Regions from separate parts of the Streptomyces auratus genome, predicted to be linked through region 1. Evidence: riboswitches for the same ligand, from Rfam matches in the RefSeq annotation. Region 1 holds a riboswitch; each other region holds the start of a gene.
The links. Region 1 has a riboswitch for cyclic di-AMP ahead of BKA18_RS22215 (C40 family peptidase). Riboswitches for the same ligand answer to the same signal wherever they lie in the genome.
Positions count from the first base shown of each region.

Region 2: linked by a shared signal. The riboswitch ahead of BKA18_RS27065 (M23 family metallopeptidase) and the one ahead of BKA18_RS22215 (C40 family peptidase) in region 1 are both predicted to bind cyclic di-AMP.
Region 3: linked by a shared signal. The riboswitch ahead of BKA18_RS33855 (C40 family peptidase) and the one ahead of BKA18_RS22215 (C40 family peptidase) in region 1 are both predicted to bind cyclic di-AMP.
Region 4: linked by a shared signal. The riboswitch ahead of BKA18_RS14625 (LysM peptidoglycan-binding domain-containing protein) and the one ahead of BKA18_RS22215 (C40 family peptidase) in region 1 are both predicted to bind cyclic di-AMP.

Region 1 is NZ_JBNGCB010000003.1:578,277-583,113, forward strand. It holds gene BKA18_RS22205 (C40 family peptidase) at 1-272, opposite strand, end outside; gene BKA18_RS22210 (hypothetical protein) at 598-951, shown strand; gene BKA18_RS22215 (C40 family peptidase) at 1,174-2,313, opposite strand; cyclic di-AMP (ydaO/yuaA leader) riboswitch at 2,321-2,490, opposite strand; gene pcrA (DNA helicase PcrA) at 3,030-4,837, shown strand, end outside.
Region 2 is NZ_JBNGCB010000003.1:1,691,713-1,696,549, reverse strand. It holds gene BKA18_RS27080 (bifunctional acetate--CoA ligase family protein/GNAT family N-acetyltransferase) at 1-2, opposite strand, end outside; gene BKA18_RS27075 (HPr family phosphocarrier protein) at 222-503, shown strand; gene BKA18_RS27070 (GntR family transcriptional regulator) at 905-1,594, opposite strand; gene BKA18_RS27065 (M23 family metallopeptidase) at 1,874-2,653, opposite strand; cyclic di-AMP (ydaO/yuaA leader) riboswitch at 2,666-2,822, opposite strand; gene BKA18_RS27060 (M16 family metallopeptidase) at 3,031-4,413, opposite strand; gene BKA18_RS27055 (M16 family metallopeptidase) at 4,452-4,837, opposite strand, start outside.
Region 3 is NZ_JBNGCB010000003.1:3,221,558-3,226,394, forward strand. It holds gene bioB (biotin synthase BioB) at 1-623, opposite strand, end outside; gene BKA18_RS33850 (8-amino-7-oxononanoate synthase) at 780-1,994, shown strand; gene BKA18_RS33855 (C40 family peptidase) at 2,188-2,661, opposite strand; cyclic di-AMP (ydaO/yuaA leader) riboswitch at 2,666-2,833, opposite strand; gene BKA18_RS33860 (hypothetical protein) at 3,144-3,452, opposite strand; gene BKA18_RS33865 (ATP-dependent Clp protease proteolytic subunit) at 3,458-4,093, opposite strand.
Region 4 is NZ_JBNGCB010000001.1:3,409,019-3,413,855, forward strand. It holds gene eno (phosphopyruvate hydratase) at 1-863, opposite strand, end outside; gene BKA18_RS14625 (LysM peptidoglycan-binding domain-containing protein) at 1,202-1,867, opposite strand; cyclic di-AMP (ydaO/yuaA leader) riboswitch at 1,875-2,042, opposite strand; gene BKA18_RS14630 (transglycosylase family protein) at 2,294-3,346, opposite strand; gene BKA18_RS14635 (cytochrome P450 family protein) at 3,585-4,837, opposite strand, start outside.

The sequences.
Region 1 (4,837 bases):
CTCAGCTCCTGGCGTGCGGTGCCGGCGGCTTCCTTCGCACCGTTGTAGTTCTGCGTGGCCACCTCTGCCTCCTGATACAGCGCGTTGATCCGGCCCTTGACCTGGGCGGGGGTGGGCGGGGACGCGGCCTGGCCGGTGCCGTCGAAGACGGTGGCGGTGGCGGCACCCGCGAGTGCCAGCGTGGCGGCGGTACGGGCGGTGCGGGTGCCGCCGGTCAGCGAGGCGAGCGGATGCTGCCTGGGCTTGCGGTGCGAGGCCACGGTGGCCGTCACTTCCTTCCCTTTGAGCCGGGGGCCGGCGGCGGTCCGTCACGGGGGGCAACGAGCCGCCGCCGCACCTCGCGGCGAGGCGGCCGACAGGACGCCGGTGGGGGGCCGGCGAAGGCGGGGAGTCGACCGCCTGGAGGAGGACGCTAAGCCTGGGTGTCGCGCCGGGGAGTCCGATTGCCCGGCATTGTTCGCTTTCGACCGGTGCCGATGTGCGGATGACCGTGCCGTCGGCGGCTGCACGGCCGGTACCGGTCCGGCCTGACCGAAGCGACGATTGTGGGCGCCCTGCCCGCAGGGCCGTGCTATGCGGCGGCTACGATCCCGCACTATGGACGTAGTAATCAATCTCTTCGTCGGCCTGCACATCATCGGCATCGCCGCCCTGCTCGGCGGCTTCCTGACCCAGATGAAGGCGATGGGCGCGGGCACCGCCCGCTTCGTGCCGGCCATGCTGCACGGCGCGCTGACGATGCTGGTCACCGGCGTCGCGCTGGTCGGCCTCAACGAGGCCCAGGGCCACCACGTCAACACCATCAAGATCGGCATCAAGATGGCCGTGCTGGTGGTGATCCTGGCGCTGGTCTACGTCAAGCGGGACGAGGAGACGATCGCCAAGCCGCTGTTCGGCGCGGTCGGTGCGCTGACGGTGGCCAACATCTTCATCGCGGTGCTCTGGACCTGAGCGGCGCCCCGGTCCGGACCTGAGCGGCGCCCCGGTCCGGACCTGCCCGGCGCCCCGGTCCGAATCTGAGCGGCGCCCCGGCATTCCGGGTAGCGGACCACCGCCCCACAACAGCACACCGCGCGGTCCTCGCACTCCGTATTCGGAGGCGACGGCCGCGCGGTGGCGTGTGGGGGGTGACCGTGGGGGGTGGTTCCGTGGGGGAGCACAGGGCGCCGGGCCTCAGCCCGGGCGGACGCTCCCGTAGATCGGCATGTAGTAGATCGACTCCTCCCGGACGCTGGCGCCCGGGTGCGGCGCGTGGATCATCTTGCCGCCGCCTATGTACATCCCGACGTGGCTGATGTCGTCGAAGAAGAAGACCAGGTCACCGGGTTGCAGGTCCTTGGTGGCCACCCGCTGGCCGACCTTGACCTGGTCCCAGGTGGTCCGCGGCAGCGTGACGCCGGCGGCCTTGTACGCCGCCTGCGTCAGCCCCGAGCAGTCGTAGGAACTGGGGCCGGTGGCGCCCCAGACGTACGGCTTGCCGATCTGGGCGCGGGCGAAGGCGAGCGCCTGCTCGGCCTTGGTGGAGGACGAGTCGCCGGTCGAGCTGCCGCCGCCGGTCTGGCCGCCCGTCGAACCGCCGCCGTCCTGCTGCCGCTGGCGCTCGCGCTCCTGCTGCCTGCGCGCCTCCTCCTCGGCCTTGCGCTTGGCGGCCGCCTCCTTCTGACGCTCCAGCGCGGCCAGCCGCGCCTTCTCCTGGGCGGTCAGCCGGGACAGCAGCTGACGGGCCTCGGACAGCTTGTCCTGGACGGAGCGCTTGGACTCCTTGAGGGAGGCCTGGGACTTCTGCAGCTGCTCCAGGCTGTCGGTCGCCTTGACCCGCTGGTGCGCCGCGGCGGCCGCCTGCTCCTGGTAGTCGGTGACGGCCTGCTTCTGCCGGCCGGTCAGCCGCTCCATGAGGTGGCTGCGGTCGAAGAACTGCTGCGGGTCCTTGGCGAGCATCAGCTGCGCCGTCGGGTTCATCCCGCCGGTGCGGTACTGCGCCGAGGCGAACATGCCCAGCTGGTGCCGGGACCGGTTCATCTGCTCGGCACGCTTGGCGGCGGCATTGAGCAGGCCGTCGACGGTGTGGCGCTGTTCGTCGGCGCGCTCCTTGGCCCCGTTGTACTTCTCGGTGGCCAGCTCGGCCTGGTGGTAGAGGTCGTCGACCTTCTTCTTGACCTCTTCGATGGAGGGCTTGGGCGCTCGGGGGGCCGCGTCGGCGGACTGCGAGAGCAGAGTGACCGACGCGAGGGCTGCGGTGGTGAGCCCGGCAGCCGTACGGCGGCCTCCGGGCGAGGTGAGGACGCTGGTGCGCGGCTTGCGATGGGACGCCAAGGCCGGCAACTCCTTCCGTGGACCGCCTACCGGGTTAGCTGTCGGGTTCGGGCGGTGTCGATGACGGAAGGCTTGCCCTACGGTCCTTACGTCCGCCTGAGACGGCCGTACGGATCGATTCACCCCGGTGGTGCTGGTGGGTCCCCGGCTCCGGGTGCCGTGAGGCAGGGCCGGACTCGGCGCGGCGGCCCGTGCGGACGCTGTCGTACGCGGGGAGGCGGGCTGCCTGAGCGAGGACGTTAGCCAACTCGTGTGGCTCCTGTGAAGGCTGATGTTCGATATGCCCGAAACCTTTTTGTGACCTGAACGCGATCCGGGGGTTGTTGTGGCAGATGTCGGATTCGGGTAGACGACCCGCGCCCGGGCTGCCCCGGACCCGGCCCCCCGGCCTGCGGACCGCCCCGGAGCCCCGAATTCCGCCGACAATCGGCACTCCGCGGCGGGCTGTCAGTGCGGCGGCCTAGACTCGGTGGGCGATGAGCAGCCTCTTTGACGACAGCTTCCTGGCGGACCTCGGCCACAAGGGCGAGGAGCCCCCGCCGCCTCCCGAGGACGAGCACGAGCCGGCCCCCGAGGAGATCCCCGACGACCTCTTCGGCGGGAAATACGACGCGCCCGGCCCCCGGGAGACCTACTACCGCGACGGCGCCGCCCGCCCCGCCGTCGACCCCGCCGCGCTGCTCGAAGGGCTCAACGACGAGCAGAAGGCCGCCGTGGTGCACACCGGCGGCCCGCTGCTGATCGTCGCCGGCGCCGGCTCCGGCAAGACCCGGGTGCTCACCCACCGCATCGCTCATCTGCTGGCCGAGCGCCATGTCCACCCCGGCCAGATCCTCGCGATCACCTTCACCAACAAGGCCGCGGGCGAGATGAAGGAGCGCGTCGAAGAGCTCGTCGGCCCCCGGGCGAACGCCATGTGGGTCTCCACCTTCCACAGCGCCTGCGTCCGCATCCTGCGCCGCGAGTCCAAGAAGCTGGGCTTCACCTCGTCCTTCTCGATCTACGACGCCGCCGACTCCAAGCGCCTGATGGCCCTGGTCTGCCGCGATCTGGATCTGGACCCCAAGCGCTACCCGCCCAAGTCCTTCAGCGCGAAGATCTCCAACCTCAAGAACGAGCTCATCGACGAGGAGACCTTCGCCGGGACGGCATCCGATGGTTTCGAGAAGACCCTGGCCGAGGCGTACGCGATGTACCAGTCGCGGCTGCGCGAGGCCAACGCCCTGGACTTCGACGACATCATCATGACGACGGTCCATCTGCTCCAGGCCTTCCCCGATGTCGCCGAGCACTACCGCCGCCGCTTCCGCCACGTCCTCGTCGACGAGTACCAGGACACCAACCACGCCCAGTACACCCTCGTCCGCGAGCTGGTCGGCCCCGCGGAATCCGCGGCCGAGCTGTGCGTCGTCGGTGACGCCGACCAGTCGATCTACGCCTTCCGCGGCGCCACCATCCGCAACATCCTCCAGTTCGAGGAGGACTACCCCGACGCGACCACGATCCTGCTGGAGCAGAACTACCGCTCCTCGCAGACGATCCTGTCCGCCGCCAACGCCGTCATCGAGCGCAACGAGAACCGCCGCCCCAAGAACCTCTGGACGGACGCCGGCAGCGGCCCCGGGATCACCGGCTACGTCGCCGACACCGAGCACGACGAGGCGCAGTTCGTCGCCGACGAGATCGACCGCCTGACGGACGCCGGGGACGCCAAGGCCGGCGATGTCGCCGTCTTCTACCGCACCAACGCCCAGTCCCGGGTCTTCGAGGAGATCTTCATCCGGGTCGGGCTGCCCTACAAGGTCGTCGGCGGCGTGCGCTTCTACGAGCGCAAGGAGGTCCGCGACGTCCTCGCCTATCTGCGGGTGCTCGCCAACCCCGAGGACACCGTCCCGCTGCGCCGCATCCTGAACGTCCCCAAGCGCGGCATCGGCGACCGCGCCGAGGCGATGATCGACGCCCTGTCGCTCCGCGAGAAGATCACCTTCCCGCAGGCGCTGCGCCGGGTCGACGAGGCGTACGGCATGGCGGCCCGCTCCGCCAACGCCGTCAAGCGCTTCAACGTCCTCATGGAGGAGCTGCGCACCATCGTCGAGTCCGGCGCCGGCCCCGCCACCGTCCTGGAAGCGGTCCTGGAGCGTACGGGCTACCTCGCCGAGCTCCAGGCCTCCACCGACCCGCAGGACGAGACCCGGATCGAGAACCTCCAGGAACTCGCCGCGGTGGCCCTGGAGTTCGAGCAGGACCGCGGCGAGGCGAACCCCGGCACCCTCGCCGACTTCCTGGAGCAGGTCGCGCTGGTCGCCGACTCCGACCAGATCCCGGACGAGGACGAGGAGGGCAGCGGCGTCATCACCCTCATGACGCTGCACACCGCCAAGGGCCTGGAATTCCCGGTGGTCTTCCTGACCGGCATGGAGGACGGCGTCTTCCCGCACATGCGCGCGCTGGGCCAGACCAAGGAGCTGGAGGAGGAGCGCCGGCTCGCCTACGTCGGCATCACCCGCGCCCGCGAGCGCCTCTA
Region 2 (4,837 bases), 1.1 Mb from region 1:
ATGCGGACAGCGTACGACCGGGCACCGACAACGGGCGGCGCGCGTACGCTCGGGGTGCAGAGCAGGCCGGGGCTGCCGTGGAGTCCGTACGGCACGGCCCGGCCGACCGGCCTCCCTTGGGGACCAGGGGCGGCGAAGGCCAGGACGCACGTCTGGTGGAGCACGTCCGCCATCGTGAGAGACTGGTCTAGACAACAGTCACGACTTTGAAGGGCAACACCATGGCAGAGCGCCGCGTCAATGTCGGTTGGACCGAGGGCCTGCACGCCCGCCCCGCGTCGATCTTCGTCCGTGCGGCCACCGCCTCCGGCGTCCCGATAACGATCGCCAAGGCCGATGGCAACCCCGTGAACGCCGCCTCCATGCTCGCGGTCCTGGGCCTGGGCGCCCAGGGCGGCGAGGAGATCGTGCTGGCCTCCGACGCCGAGGGCGCCGAGGCCGCGCTCGACCGCCTGGCCAAGCTCGTCGCCGAGGGTCTTGAGGAGCTCCCCGAGACCGTCTGAGCCCCTCGGACTCCCTGCTGTATGCGGCGGCCCCGCCGCGGTAACCGGTCACCGGCTGCCGCGGCGGGGCCGTTTCACTGCGCCCTGAGTCCGAGGCGGGGCAACGGTGTGCGATGTCGCCGCATGCGCATGACCGCGCGGGTGCACCGGAATTCCCCGGCCGCCCGGAAATCCGGGACGGGCGAGAAATAGTGCGCACCGTCAGGCATGGCATTCCGGTGCCGTAAAACGCGCACCATTAACCATCTGCAGCGCCGAAGAATGGGCACCCGAATACCGGCGGAATACCGCCGGAGCGGGGAGCTCACTTCGCCGCACCGAAACCCGTTCCACACGTCCCACACTTCCCGTGCTTCCCGTACTTCTTCGCGTGTGGGACTTCTTTGTATACGGGACGGTTGTTAAGGGCGGACGCGCACCGTGTTGACGGGCGGTTTCGGATCCCTCACCTCGGTCTTGAGCGGGCGCCGCAGCCGGTACACCGGAAGCGAGCGCTCGACATGGGCCGCCATCAGGGCACGGGCCCGCTCCGCGTCCCCCCGGGCCACCGCGTCCAGCACGGCACCGTGTTCGTCCCACGACTCGCCGGCCCGGGCCGGCGGCTCCACGGCGTACATCCACTCGATCTTGCGCCGCAGCTGGGTCAGCAGCGCCGTCAGACTGGGGCTGCCGACCGCCTGGGCGAGTGTCTCGTGGAACCAGTCGTCGAGTTGCTGCAGGTCCGCCGGATTGCCGTGACGGGCCCGCTCGCGGCCGAGACGTACCAGACCGCGGAGCACCTTGAGGTGGGCGGGGCTGCGGCGGGCGGCCGCGCGGGCGGCGCCCAGCGGCTCCAACAGGGCGCGGATGTCCAGGAGATCGGCGGCCTCCTGTTCGGTGGGCTCGGCGACACAGGCCCCCGCGTGGTGGCGGGTGGTGACGAAGCCCTCGGACTGCAGGGTCCGCAGCGCCTCACGGACCGGCACTCTGGATACGCCGTAGCGGGCCGCGAGAATCTCCTCGATCAGCCGGCTCCCCGGCGCCAGCGCACCGGAGACAATGTCGTCGCGAATCGCCGTGCACACCGCATGCGCGGAAATATGGCCTCGCATCTCCCGAGCCTCCGCCGTAATCCCCTGGAATCGCCACCGGTCGGCGGCTTTTCCGTGACTCTATTAGACCGGAGGGGATTTTCCGACGGGCATCGAATATTCATGGATATTTTTGGCCGGAAGTCGCGGCCGAGTCGGCCTCGTATCCGGCGCACCCCGGGCCCGGCACCGCGCCGCCGGAACGCCGCGCCCCATGCGCCGAAGCCCCGGTCGCGGGACCGGGGCTTCGGGAGGAGCGCGGTGCGAGGCTCCCGGGCGGCGGGGCGGGCGAGCGGGAGGTCAGACGTTGACGCCGTGCGCGCGCAGGTAGGAGATCGGGTCGATGTCCGAGCCGTAGTCGGGGCCGGTGCGGGCCTCGAAGTGCAGATGCGGGCCGGTGACGTTGCCGGTGGCACCAGAGAGGGCGATCTGCTGGCCGGGGGTGACGTGCTGGCCGACCGACACGGCGAACGACGACAGGTGACCGTACTGGGTGTACGTACCGTCGTTCATCTTGATCACGATGTTGTTGCCGTACGAGCCGCCCCAGCCCGCCTCGACGACGGTGCCCGAGCCGACGGCATGGACGCTGGTGCCGGAGGCGGCGTGGAAGTCGATGCCGGTGTGGCTGCCCGAGGACCACAGACTGCTGGACGCCTTGTACCCGGTGGAGATGTAGGAGTCGGCGACGGGCGCGACAAAGGTGTTCAGGCGCTTGCGCTCCGCGTCGCGGGCGGCGCGCACCTTGGCCTTGTGGACGGCCTCGGCGCGGCGCTTGGCCTCATCGGCCTGCTTCTTCGCCAGGGCTTCGGCCTTCGCCTGCGCGGCGGCGGACTCCGCGGCGGCGCGCTGCGCGTCGGCCTGGGCGGCAACGTGGCCGGCGAGCTCGTCACCCAGTACGACGGCCTGCTGCAGACCCGTGTCGTGGGCGGGTGCCACATCGGTGGCGGCCAGCGCCGGCGAGGCCACGGAGGCGACCACACCGCCGGCCGCAAGGGTGGCTATACCGGCGACCTTCCGGGTCGTCCGGGCAGGGCGGTCGGCGCGGCGGTGTTTCCCGGTGGCACGGATGAACGCCATGTACGGGCTTGTCCTTTCCCTCCTTCTCGCCTACCGGGTTAGCTGACGGGTTCGGAGCAGGAAGGTCTCCTACGGGCTCCTCGGGAGAGGAGTCCGATTCACCCCAAGGGACGTGTGGGTCCCCGGCTCCCCTGGCTCGCGCCGTACGGGGACTCGGCGATGACTGCCCGGTGCCACTGTTGTGGCGGACTTGTGACGAACAGCCGGACCGACGCTAAACGGGGCCACTTTCCCTGGGCAAACAGATGCCGTTTTTTGTGCGGGATGCCACAAGAACCGGCGCAACCAGCCGTAAGAAAACGGACATACAGCGACTCCCGTGGCGAGTGAGTGCCACGGGAGCCGCTTTGTCGATATATGACCTTCCGTCACGCGGACTAGCCGCTGACGACCGTCACCTCGCCGATGCCCAGCCCCTTGACCGGCTCGGCGATCTGCGCCGCATCACCCACGAGGACCGTCACCAGCCGGTCCACGGGGAAGGCGCTGACCGCCGCCGCGGTCGCCTCGACCGTGCCGGTCTCCGCGAGGCGGGCGTACAACTGCGCCTGGAAGTCGTCCGGGAGATGCTGCTCCACCTGGTCGGCCAGCGTGCCCGCGACGGCCGCCGCGGTCTCGTACTTCAGCGGCGCGACCCCGACGAGGTTCTGCACGGCGACATCCCGCTCGTCGTCGGTCAGCCCCTCTGCCGCGAGGGTGCGCAGCACCTTCCACAGGTCTTCGAGCGCCGGGACGGTGGAGGCGGTGTCCACCGACCCGCTGATGGCGAGCAGCGCGGCACCCGTGGCCCCCTCGGGGGACGTGGGGGCGGTGGAGCGGAGCACCTGGCCGAACGCGCGCACCCCGTAGGTGTAGCCCTTCTCCTCCCGCAGCACACGGTCCAGACGGGAGGTGAGGGTGCCGCCCAGGCAGTATGTGCCGAGGACCTGCGCAGGCCACACCCGGTCGTGCCGGTCGGAACCGATGCGGCCGATGAGCAGCTGCGTCTGGACGGCGCCGGGGCGGTCCACGATCACCACGCGGCCGGTGTCGTCGGCGACGATCGGCGAGGCCTTCAGCGGCTCGGCCGTCGAACCGCTCCAGGCGCCGAGGGTGTCGGCGAGGGCCGCGTCCAGGTCGACGCCGGTGAAGTCACCGACGATGACGGCGGTGGCCGTGGCGGGCCGTACATGGGCGTCGTAGAAGGCGCGGACGGCCGCGGCGTCGATACGCGCGACGGTCTCCTCGGTGCCCTGGCGCGGGCGCGAGATGCGGGCCGTGGCCGGGAACAGCTCCTTGGACAGCGCCATCGCGGCGCGCCGGGCCGGGTTGGCGAGCTCGTGCGGGATCTCGTCGAGGCGGTTGCGGACCAGCCGCTCGACCTCGCTCTCCGGGAACGCGGGGGCGCGCAGCGCATCGGCGAGCAGGCCGAGCGCGCGGTGCAGCCGGGAGGCCGGCACTTCCAGGGAGACCCGTACGCCGGGGTGGTCGGCGTGCGCGTCCAGGGTGGCGCCGCAGCGCTCCAGCTCGGCGGCGAACTCCTCCGCGTCGTGCTTGTCGGTGCCCTCGGACAGCGCCCGCGCCATGATCGTGGCGACGCCGTCCAGGCCCTCGGGCTCGGCGTCCAGCGGAGCGACGAGGTTGATCTCGACGGCGACGACCTGCTGACCGGGGCGGTGGCTGGTCAGCAGGGTGAGGCCGTTGGGCAGTTGGCTGCGGTCGGGCGCCGGGAAGGCCCACGGCTTGGGCGCGCCGCCCCGGGGCTGCGGGTGGAAGTCCATCGTGCTCACAGGGGTGTCGGCGTGGGTGGTGGCGTCGCTCACTGGTCCGCCTGCCCTTCCTCGGTGTCGGCGGCGTCGTTCTGCTCGGTCGGCTCGGTCGGCTCGTAGACCAGCACCGCGCGGTTGTCGGGGCGCAGCCGGGCCTTGGCGACCGCCTGCACCTCCTCGGGGGTGATGTCCAGGACGCGCTGGACGGCGCTCAGCGCGAGCTGGGGGTCGCCGAACAGGACGGCGAAGCGGCACAGTTCGTCGGCGCGCCCGCTGACCGTGGCCAGCCGGTCCAGCCATTCACGCTCCAGCTGGGCCTGTGCGCGCTCCATCTCCTCCGGGGTCGGCCCCTCGGCGGCGAAGCGAGCCAGCTCCTCGTCGACCGCGCGCTCGATGGCGGGGACCTCCACCCCGCCGGACGTCTTCACGTCCAGCC
Region 3 (4,837 bases), 2.6 Mb from region 1:
CCGGCGATCAGCCCGGAACAGGCGGACATACCGGCCGCCTGGGCCTGCTGGACGGTGGAGACCCGGTCCGAGAAGTCGTGCGTGGTGCAGATGTCGCCGTATGTGGCTTCCGAGGTGTTGAGGTTGTGGTTGTACGCATCGGCGCCCGCCGCGTGCAGCCGGTCGGCCTGGCCCTCGGAGAGCAGACCGAGGCAGGCGCACACCTCGATCCCCTCGTTCTGCTCCTTGATGGCGGAGATCGTCTCCGAGACGCGGTCCACGTCCCTGTCCGTGGGACCGCGGCCGCTGGCCACCAGGCAGACCCGCTTGGCCCCGCCGGCGACCCCCGCCGCGGCCGCCTTGGAGGCGTCGTCCGGCTTGAGCCAGGTGTACTTGAGGATCTCCGCCTTCGACCCCAGCCGCTGGGAACAGTACGAGCAGTCCTCGGGGCACAGGCCCGACTTGAGGTTGACGAGATAGTTGAGTTTGACCCGCCGCCCGAACCACTGGCGGCGCACCTTTCCGGCCGCGGCCACGACATCGAGCAGTTCGTCATCGGAGGTCGCCAGTACGGCCAGCGCCTCTTCGCGGGTCGGCAACTCGCGCCGCAGTCCCTTGTCCACCAGTGTGTTCAGCAGGTCCATGGCGTTGATCCTGGCGTACGGCACCGTCCCCGGCCAAGGAGGATTCCCACAACGACCCAGGATGCAGGTGTGTGTATCGCCACACTGTGGGCCTGCGGAACGACCGCTAACGTCTAGCGACAGCCCACAATCGAGGCCCACCGACGAAGGACGCCGATGCCGCAGGACTCCGCCCCCACGCTGCTCCGCGACGGCTCGCCGGCGGCTCCCGCCGAGCCCCGCCGGCCGGCCCACGGCGCCGCCTTCGACTGGCTGGATGAGGCCCACGACGAGCGCCGGCGCGCCGGACTGGTCCGCACCCTGCGTCCCCGCCCGGCCGACCACCCGCTGCTCGACCTGGCCGGCAATGACTACCTCGGACTCGCCCGGCACCCCGAGGTCACCCGTGGCGCGGCCGCGGCCGCACACCGCTGGGGCGCGGGCGCCACCGGCTCCCGGCTGGTGACCGGCAGCACCGAACTGCACGCCCGGCTGGAGTCGGAACTCGCCGCCTTCTGCGGCTTCGATGCCGCTTTGGTGCTGTCGTCCGGATATACCGCCAATCTGGCCGCGGTCACCGCGCTCACCGCCGCCGGCACCCTGGTCGTCTCCGACGCGGGCAACCACGCCTCCCTCATCGACGGCTGCCGGCTCTCCCGGGCCCGCACCCAAGTGGTCCCGCACGCCGATCCCGAGGCCGTACGCGCCGCGCTGAACGGTCATGACGGCCGGGCGCTCGCCGTGACCGACTCGGTGTTCTCGGTCGACGGCGACGCCGCCCCGCTCCCCGCCCTCGCCGAGGTCTGCCGGACGCGGGGCGCCGCACTGCTCGTCGATGACGCACACGGCCTGGGCGTCCTCGGGGAGGGCGGCCGCGGCGCACTGTGGGCGGCCGGGCTCGCCGGCGACGGCGATGTGGTGACCACCGTGACGCTCTCCAAGTCGCTGGGCTCCCAGGGCGGTGCGGTGCTCGGCCCGGCCCGGGTCATCGAGCACCTGGTCAACACCGCCCGGTCGTTCATCTTCGACACCGGTCTCGCCCCGGCGGCGGCCGGCGGTGCGCTCGCCGCGCTGCGGCTGCTGGGCCGTGAACCCCAGCGCGCCGCCCGGGCCGGGCAGGTCGCACGGAGGCTGCACGACCGGCTCACCGCGGCGGGCCTGGTCGCGGTGCGGCCGGACGCCGCGGTGGTCTCGGTACGCGCCCCCTCGCCGGAGGCGGCGGTCGGCTGGGCCGCCGACTGCCGCGCGGCCGGCCTCGTCGTCGGCTGCTTCCGGCCCCCGTCCGTACCCGACGGGATCTCCCGGCTGCGGCTGACCGCCCGCGCGGACCTGACGGACGACCAGATCGACACGGCGGTCGGCACGATCCTGGCCACGGCGCCGACCGACTGAACCCGGGGGCTCGAAGTGGCGCTTGCCCGATGAGCGGCACCGCCGTCGGCGCGGCAGCACCGTCACCGGTCGGTGCGCAGGCGGAAACCGCCCGCCCACCCCGGCGGTCAGCGGTCGGCCCCGTTGCCAGGCAACCCGGGCAAAGCGCTTACGACCGCCGGTAATTGACGGGTTGTACGACGAGCGCGCCGGGTCAGCGCACCCGCCCGTACCAGACCCCGGGGCTCCAGATCCGTTCCAGCCGCACCGTGCTCCCGGCCTTGGGCGCATGCCACATCCTGCCGTCCCCGGCGTAGATGCCCACGTGGTAAATGCCGTTGGCCGAATGGAAGAAGACCAGGTCGCCGCGCCGCCGGGAGTCGGCCGTGACGTGCCGGGTCCGGCTGTACTGCGCGGCGGCGGTTCGGGGCAGGGCCCGGCCGGCGCGCAGGAACGAGTACAGCGTCAGCCCGGAACAGTCGAAGGCGTCCGGCCCTTGGGCGCCGTACTGGTAGGGGGAGCCCCTCTTGGAGGCGGCGACCCGCAGCGCGTGTGCGGACACGGAGGCGGCTTCGGCGCCCCCGGTGGCTCCTGGGGTGATGGTCGTCCCGCCGAGCGTGACCAGCGTCAGAGCGGCGACGGTGCCGGTGCGCGCCAGCAGATTCGGCGTATGCATGCGCACAGTCATGCGCAAACCCTTCGTCAGCCGCCTGCGAAGGAAGACCTGTCGGGTTCGGGCAGGCGAAGATGCCCGGCCGTGCGTACGGCTTCACCCCAAGGAGTCCGCCGGCCCGTGAAGGCCGTGGACCCCGTCCTGCTCGGGTCCTCCGCTCCCGCCGATCCAAAAGCGTCGACCGGACATCCGGACGGCGGCGGGATTAGGCGCCCGTCCGGACCGCCCCGTCGCTGTGGCGGGGTCTTGTCGTCGAAGGGATCCTCACGCACCCGCCGCCCAAAGTCCGAGCTGAAAATGCCGTATGTGAGATGGGTCACATTTGGCCTGAATGGTGGGTTTTGTTCCCTCGGGTGTCAGGGTCCCGGCTGTCGCACGCCCCGGACCAGGAGCGAAACATCCGGGACCCGAGAAAATCCGGGTGAACCGGCAATTCGGGGGTGGTTCGCGACGGGCGTGCGCGCTACGCCGTATGGGCAGCCGTACCGCGTGTCGCGTCAGCGCTCCGCGGGCGGCGGCACGGCCACGAGCCCGGCCCGCCGTTCGCCGTCCAGCACGCGCAACGCCCGGGCCAGCGTGTCGCGGTGCAGTTCGCTCTCGCCGCGGTGGTGCATCAGCGTCAGTGCGTCCCGCAGTCCGGCGGCCTTGCCGACCAGTGCCTGGGCGGCACGCAGTCCGCTGTAGGTGCCCCCGCCACGGGCCGGGTTGATACGGCCCAGCAGATCGAGCACCTCCAGATAGCGGTCGATCAACTCACCCTCGGCACGTGTGAGGGCGGGCAGCGGCGGGAGTTCGGGGGGCAGCATCCGGATCACCGCGCACTGAGGGGAGGGGCCGACTGCTTGCGGTGCCGGGTGAGGCCGTCGATCAGGCCGTACTCCTGGGCGGCGTGGGCGTCGAAGATCTTGTCGCGCTCGATGTCGGCGGCGATCCGCTCGCGGGGTTGTCCGGTGTGCCGCGCGAGCATCTCCTCCAACATCTCGCGGGTGCGCAGCAGTTCCTCCGCCTGGATCTGCAGATCGGTGGCCTGGCCCTGGATCGGCTCATGGAGGGACGGCTGATGGATCAGTACCCGGGCGCCGGGCAGCGCCAGCCGCTTTCCGGGGGTGCCGGCGGCCAGCAGCACCGCGGCGGCGGAGGCGGCCTGTCCCAGGCAGACGGTCTGCACGTCGCACGACACGAAGTTCATCGTGTCGTAAATGGCGGTCATCGCGGTGAACGAGCCGCCGGGGGAGTTGATGTAGAGCGAGATGTCCTGCTCGGGCGCGGCGTGTTCGAGGTGGATGAGCTGTGCCATCACGTCGTTGGCGGAGGCGTCGTCGACCGGGGTGCCCAGGAAGATGATGCGCTCGCTGAGCAGCTTGGAGTAAGGGTCCATGGTGCGCGTGCCCTGGGAGGTGCGCTCGGTGAACTCCGGAAGGACATGGCGGGCCGTCGGCGGCAGCATGTCTGCTCCTCTCTCTTTGTGAAAAATGTACAGGACGTACATCCCGTGAGAATGGGAGCACATCCTGGTGATCAGCTACAAGTCCCAGGTCAGAGGCTGTTTTCCTGTTCGCTGAGGGCGGATATCTCACAAGCTGTTCCTCGAACTGCGGCACAAGGTGGAGACCCTTCGGATGACCGGGCGGGTCGTCGAGTGCTCGATCGACGAGATGGGCCGGCCGCGGGTATCCAAGGGCGCCGCCCTGCGGATCCCGCCGAACGGGCCGTGTGATGTGGGCGTTACGGGCGATATCTTGACGCTGAAATGACGCTCGTGGCGCTCATTTGACGCTAGTCCTGATGGGTCGTCAGTCGCTTATGCGGCGCTGGTCAGATGGTCTGCTGGCAACGCAGGTGTGGCAGGTTGCCGGGAATTTCGTGGTGCCAAGCGGTCGTGCTCGGCCACATGTGTGGAGAGCCCAGCAGGTTCTTCGTCTGCTGGTGGTACAGCGCAAGCAGCTCGCTGACCTGCGAATATGGCAGCGGTGGGGACTTTGCCGGGACCGATGGCCCGGGAATGGTCCGAATCTTGGCTGATGCAGACCTTGGGGCTGCGGCTCTGTTGGATTGGCTGCAGCCGCCCGCTCCGAGCTGACGGTCCCACCTGGCGCAGGTTGTCGGAAGCGTCTTTTGCCGTCCAGGTGGTCTAGATCAGGAGCGTTCTCTCAGGTCAGGTCCTTGTGGTCCAGGTGCGTCGATGCTGTTG
Region 4 (4,837 bases), on a different contig from region 1:
TCGAACAGCGGGTCCTCGATGGAGACCAGCGGGTAGGCCGCCACCAGCTCCTCGTAGTACTCGGTCATCTCGGCGGCCGAGCGGTCCTTGCCCTCGAACTGGTACTTGCCGTCCTTGTAGAACTCGGAGGCGGCGACGTCCAGCGCGAGCGCGATGTCCTGGCCGGGGGCGTAACCGGCCTGCTTGATGGCCTCCAGGATGAGGTCGAGGGCCTCGCGGTTGGAGCCCAGGTTGGGGGCGAAGCCGCCCTCGTCACCGAGGCCGGTGGACAGCCCGCGCTCCTTCAGGACCTTCTTGAGGGTGTGGTAGACCTCGGCGCCCCAGCGCAGCGCCTCGGAGAAGGACTCCGCGCCGATCGGGGCGATCATGAACTCCTGGATGTCCACGTTGGAGTCGGCGTGCGAGCCGCCGTTCAGGATGTTCATCATCGGGACGGGCAGGACGTGCGCGTTCGGGCCGCCCAGGTAGCGGAACAGCGGGAGGTCGCTGGCCTCGGAGGCGGCGTGCGCGACGGCGAGGGAGACGCCGAGGATGGCGTTGGCACCGAGCGAGCCCTTGTTGTCGGTGGCGTCCAGGTCGAACATCGCCTGGTCGATCAGCCGCTGCTCGGTCGCGTCGTAGCCGACGAGCTCCGGGCCGATCTGCTCGATGACGGCCAGGACGGCCTTCTCCACGCCCTTGCCGAGGTAGCGGTTCGGGTCGCCGTCGCGAAGCTCGACGGCCTCGAAGGCACCGGTGGAGGCGCCGGACGGCACGGCGGCACGGCCGGTGCTGCCGTCGTCGAGGCCGACCTCGACCTCGACCGTGGGATTCCCTCGCGAGTCGAGAATTTCGCGGGCTACGACGACGTCGATCGACGGCACGTTGTCTCCTTCGTGGGTGTCTGGCGTTCTGCTGCATGAGCCTAACGGCCCCGGGCTCGTCCGCCTGCCCTTGGCCCGCTCCGTGGGACGGAATTGCCGAATGAAGAGCCCAAAGACCCAGTTCACGGGACCTTTGGGCCCTTGTTCGCCAACCGGGACAAGCAGTGGATCGCAGCCGGTCACCGGCGTGCGGCCGCAGCGGATCTCACCCGGGTGCGACCCGGGGTGTGAGAAACCCCGCCGCGGCGCGCTGGGGGAAGGGCGCGCCGGGCGGGGCTGTCTCACCAAGGAAGCGGGCCCGCCGCTCGGGCCTGCCGAAGTCCCGGTGAGGGGGTGGCTCAGACGTTGAGCTTCTGGCCCGGGAGGATCAGGTTCGGGTTGCCGCCGATGACCGACTTGTTGGCCTCGTAGACCGACTTCCAGCTGGTGCCGTGGGCCTTGGCGATCTTGGCGAGGGTGTCGCCCGCCTTGACGGTGTAGTTGCCGTGGCCCATGGACTTGCGCTCGGTGGAGCGCGAGGCACGCTGCTCGGGGGCGGCCGGGGCCTTCTTGGCCTCGGTCTTGGTGTCCTGCTGCGGGGCGGACTTGGTCTGCGCCGAGGAGCCGGAGGTGTCGACGTTCGCGGCGGGGCCGCCGGCGGTCAGGTTGCCGGCACCGGCGCAGCTCCAGGCGCCCGGACCCTGGATGGCGAGGAGCTTCTCGGCGGCGGCGATCTGCTGGCTCTTGGAGGCCAGGTCGGCACGCGGCGCGTACTGGGTACCGCCGGCGGCGGCCCAGCTGGAGTTGGAGAACTGCAGGCCACCGTAGTAGCCGTTACCGGTGTTGATCGACCAGTTGCCGCCGGACTCGCACTGGGCGACCTTGTCCCAGGTGCTGACGGAGGCGGCGGAGGCGGAGGTGGCGCCCATCAGCGGGACGGCCACGGCAGCGCCGGCGATACCGGCGAGGGTGGCGACGCGGACGGCCTTGGAGCGACGACTGTGCTTGCCCTTGTTGATCAGCATGGTTCGTTCGTTTCCTCACCGGCGCCTACGAGGTGAGCTGTCGGGTTCGGGCTGTGAGTTGCCCGGCCGTCCGCGCTGACGCTTCTGGCTTCACCCCAAGCCGGTCGCCCGCTTTCACGGGCGGGGCCGGCACTTACCTTGGTTCCCCCGCTCCTGCCTACGGCGCTTGCGCGTCAACTGCCCCCGATCACCGGCAGGATTCGGCGTGTGACCGGAGGGCCCGCTTTGGCGAGCGATCCTGACGTTAAGCAGCAACCCCCTTGGTGTTCAAACCCCATCATCTGAACCAAGTTGACCGATTTCGATCACGAGTGGGGCACATCTCCGCAGGTGGGACGCGGTACGGCGGGGGCGGACGGCCCTGGGCCCCCTGAGGTCAACGAGACCCTTGTCTCACTTTCACCAAAGGGGGCGAAGGGGGGCGAACTAGCCTGCGTTCTGCCCGAGATCGAGCACCTGGCCGGGCTGGATCAGGTCCGCGTCGGAGCCGACGACGCCCTCGTTGCGGTCGTAGAGCGCGCTCCAGCCGCCGGGCAGCCGGTGGGCCGTGGCGATGGCTGACAGGCTGTCACCGGGCCGCACGGTGTAGTCGCCGTCGGCCGCCGGGCCCGTACGGTGCGCGTCGCCGCCGCGCGAGGCGTGCCGGCCGCCGGAGGCCCGGCCGCCGTCCTCGTCGCCTTGGCTGCCCTGACCGCCCTGACCTGCTTCGTCGTCCGCACCGCCGCGGTGCCGGCCCGGTGCGGGCGTCTCCTGCGGCGTGCCGGAGGTGTCCGGGCGGCTGCCGGCATCGGACGGGTCGGCGGACGGCGAGGGGTCCTCGTGCCGGTCGCCGGGCGTCGCGGCGTCGGACGGGTCGGGCTTGCCGGACGGGTCGCCGGTGCGGCCGGTGTCCGGGGCGTCGGGCGAGGGCGTCGACTCGGTCGGCTCGTCGGACGGCCGGCTGTCCGTGTCGTCGCCCGGCTCGTCCTGCGTGCCCGTCGAGTCCGAACCGTCGTGCATGCCGGAGGATCCGGGCTGGTCCCAGGGGTCCCGGGAGTCCCCGCCGTCGGACGGGGCGGGCTCCGGGGTGCTGGTGCTGCCGGGGTTGACCTCCGGCGCACGGCCGCCCTGGCTCAGCCCGGCGCTCGCCGCGCAGCTGGTCCAGACGTCCGGGCCGCGGTGGTCGAGGATCGACTCGGCCACCGCGATCTGCTGGGCGCGGCTGGCGAGGTCGGGGCGCGAGGCGTAGGCCGAGCCGCCGTAGTTGTCCCACATCTCCTGGGTCAGCTGGAGGCCGCCGTAGTAGCCGTTGCCCGAGGCCGCGCTCCACACCCCGCTGCTCTCGCACTGGGCGACCTTGTCCCAGGTCGTGGTGTCGGCGGCGTGGGCGCCGCTCGCGCCGAGCAGCGGCAGGGCGATGCCGGCGCCGGTCACTCCCGCGGTGACAAAGATGGCCGGTGCCTGACGGGGGCGACGGTGTCGGCCGGTCCCGGAACGCATGCGGATGCCTTTCGCGCGGTGGAGTTGTCGGACGAGCTGTCCGACGGACTTCCGGCCGGGGCGGGCAGGGCAGCACCAATACACCGGTTCACCGCTCCCCCGCTTCGGCCGATCGAATGAAGCCCGTCGATCGTCGGTCGAAAGGTAGCCGGGGTCACGGGTAGTCACAAGTCGGTGTAGCGCAGATCACGCAATGGTCACGCGGCTGACGCGCTGTCAAATATGGCCTTGCCGCTGGTCAGGGACGCTCGGGCGGGAACTCCACCGGCAGCGACCGCAGTCCGCGCATGATGAGCCCGCCGCGCCAGCGCAGCTCGTCGGGTTCCGCGGCGAGCCGGAGGCCCGGGAGGCGGGTCAGCAGCGTGGCGAGGGCGGTCTGTCCTTCGAGCCGGGCGAGCGGCGCACCCAGGCAGTAGTGGATGCCGTGCCCGTATCCCAGATGCTGGTTGTCCCGCCGGGTCAGGTCGAGAACGTCCGGCTCATCGAAGCGCGCCGGGTCGCGGTCGGCGGCGGCCAGCACCACCAGCACCGGGTCGCCCGCGGCGATCCGCTGCCCGCCCAGCGTCAGCTCCTCGGTCGCGAACCGCCAGGTCGCCAGCTCCACGGGGCCGTCGTAGCGGAGCAGTTCCTCGATGCCGGTGCCGAGCAGGTCCATGTCGCCCGTCTCGATCGACTTCTGCAGCAGCTCGCGCTGGGCGGGGTGGCGCAGCAGCTGGTACGTGCCGTTACCGATCAGGTTCACGGTCGTCTCAAAACCGGCAAAAAGCAGGATGAAGGCCATCGCGGCGACCTCGTTCTCGGTGAGGTGCTCGCCGTGGTCGGAGGCGCGGATCAGGGCGGAGATCAGGTCCTCGTCGGGCTCGGCGGTGGCCCCGAGGGTCTCGCGCTTGCGGTGGATCAGCTCGGCGAGATAGCCGCGCATCTTCTTCACGGAACGGGCGACGCCGCCGCGCGGCCCCTGGCCGTGCCGGATCATCATGCCCGCCCAGTCGCGGAAGTCGTCCTGGTCCTCGGGCGGGACGCCCAGCAGATCGCAGATCGCGTAGATGGGCAGCGGGAACGCGAACTCATGGATCAGATCGGCCTCCCCGCGCCCGGCGAAGCCGTCGATGAGCCGGTCGGTCAGCTCCTGGACCCGCGGGGCGAAGGCGGCGACCCGGCGCGGGGTGAACGCCTTGGAGACCAGCCGGCGCAGCCGGGTGTGGTCCGGGGGGTCGATGTTGAGCAGGTGCGTCATCAGGTTGGCGCTGCGCTCCCCCGGGATGCCGATCTTGCCCTTGCCGTGCGCGGACTCACTGTGGTGGACCGGGTTCTTGGACAGCCGGCCGTCGGCCAGCGCCTGCCGCGCCTCGGTGTAGCGGGTCACCAGCCAGGCCTCGACGCCGCTGGGCAGCCGGGTCCGGTGCACCGGCGCATGCTCCCGCAGCCAGGCGTACGCCGGGTACGGGTCGGCGGCGAACTCCCAGGTGAACAGCTCGGGGACGGTCGCGG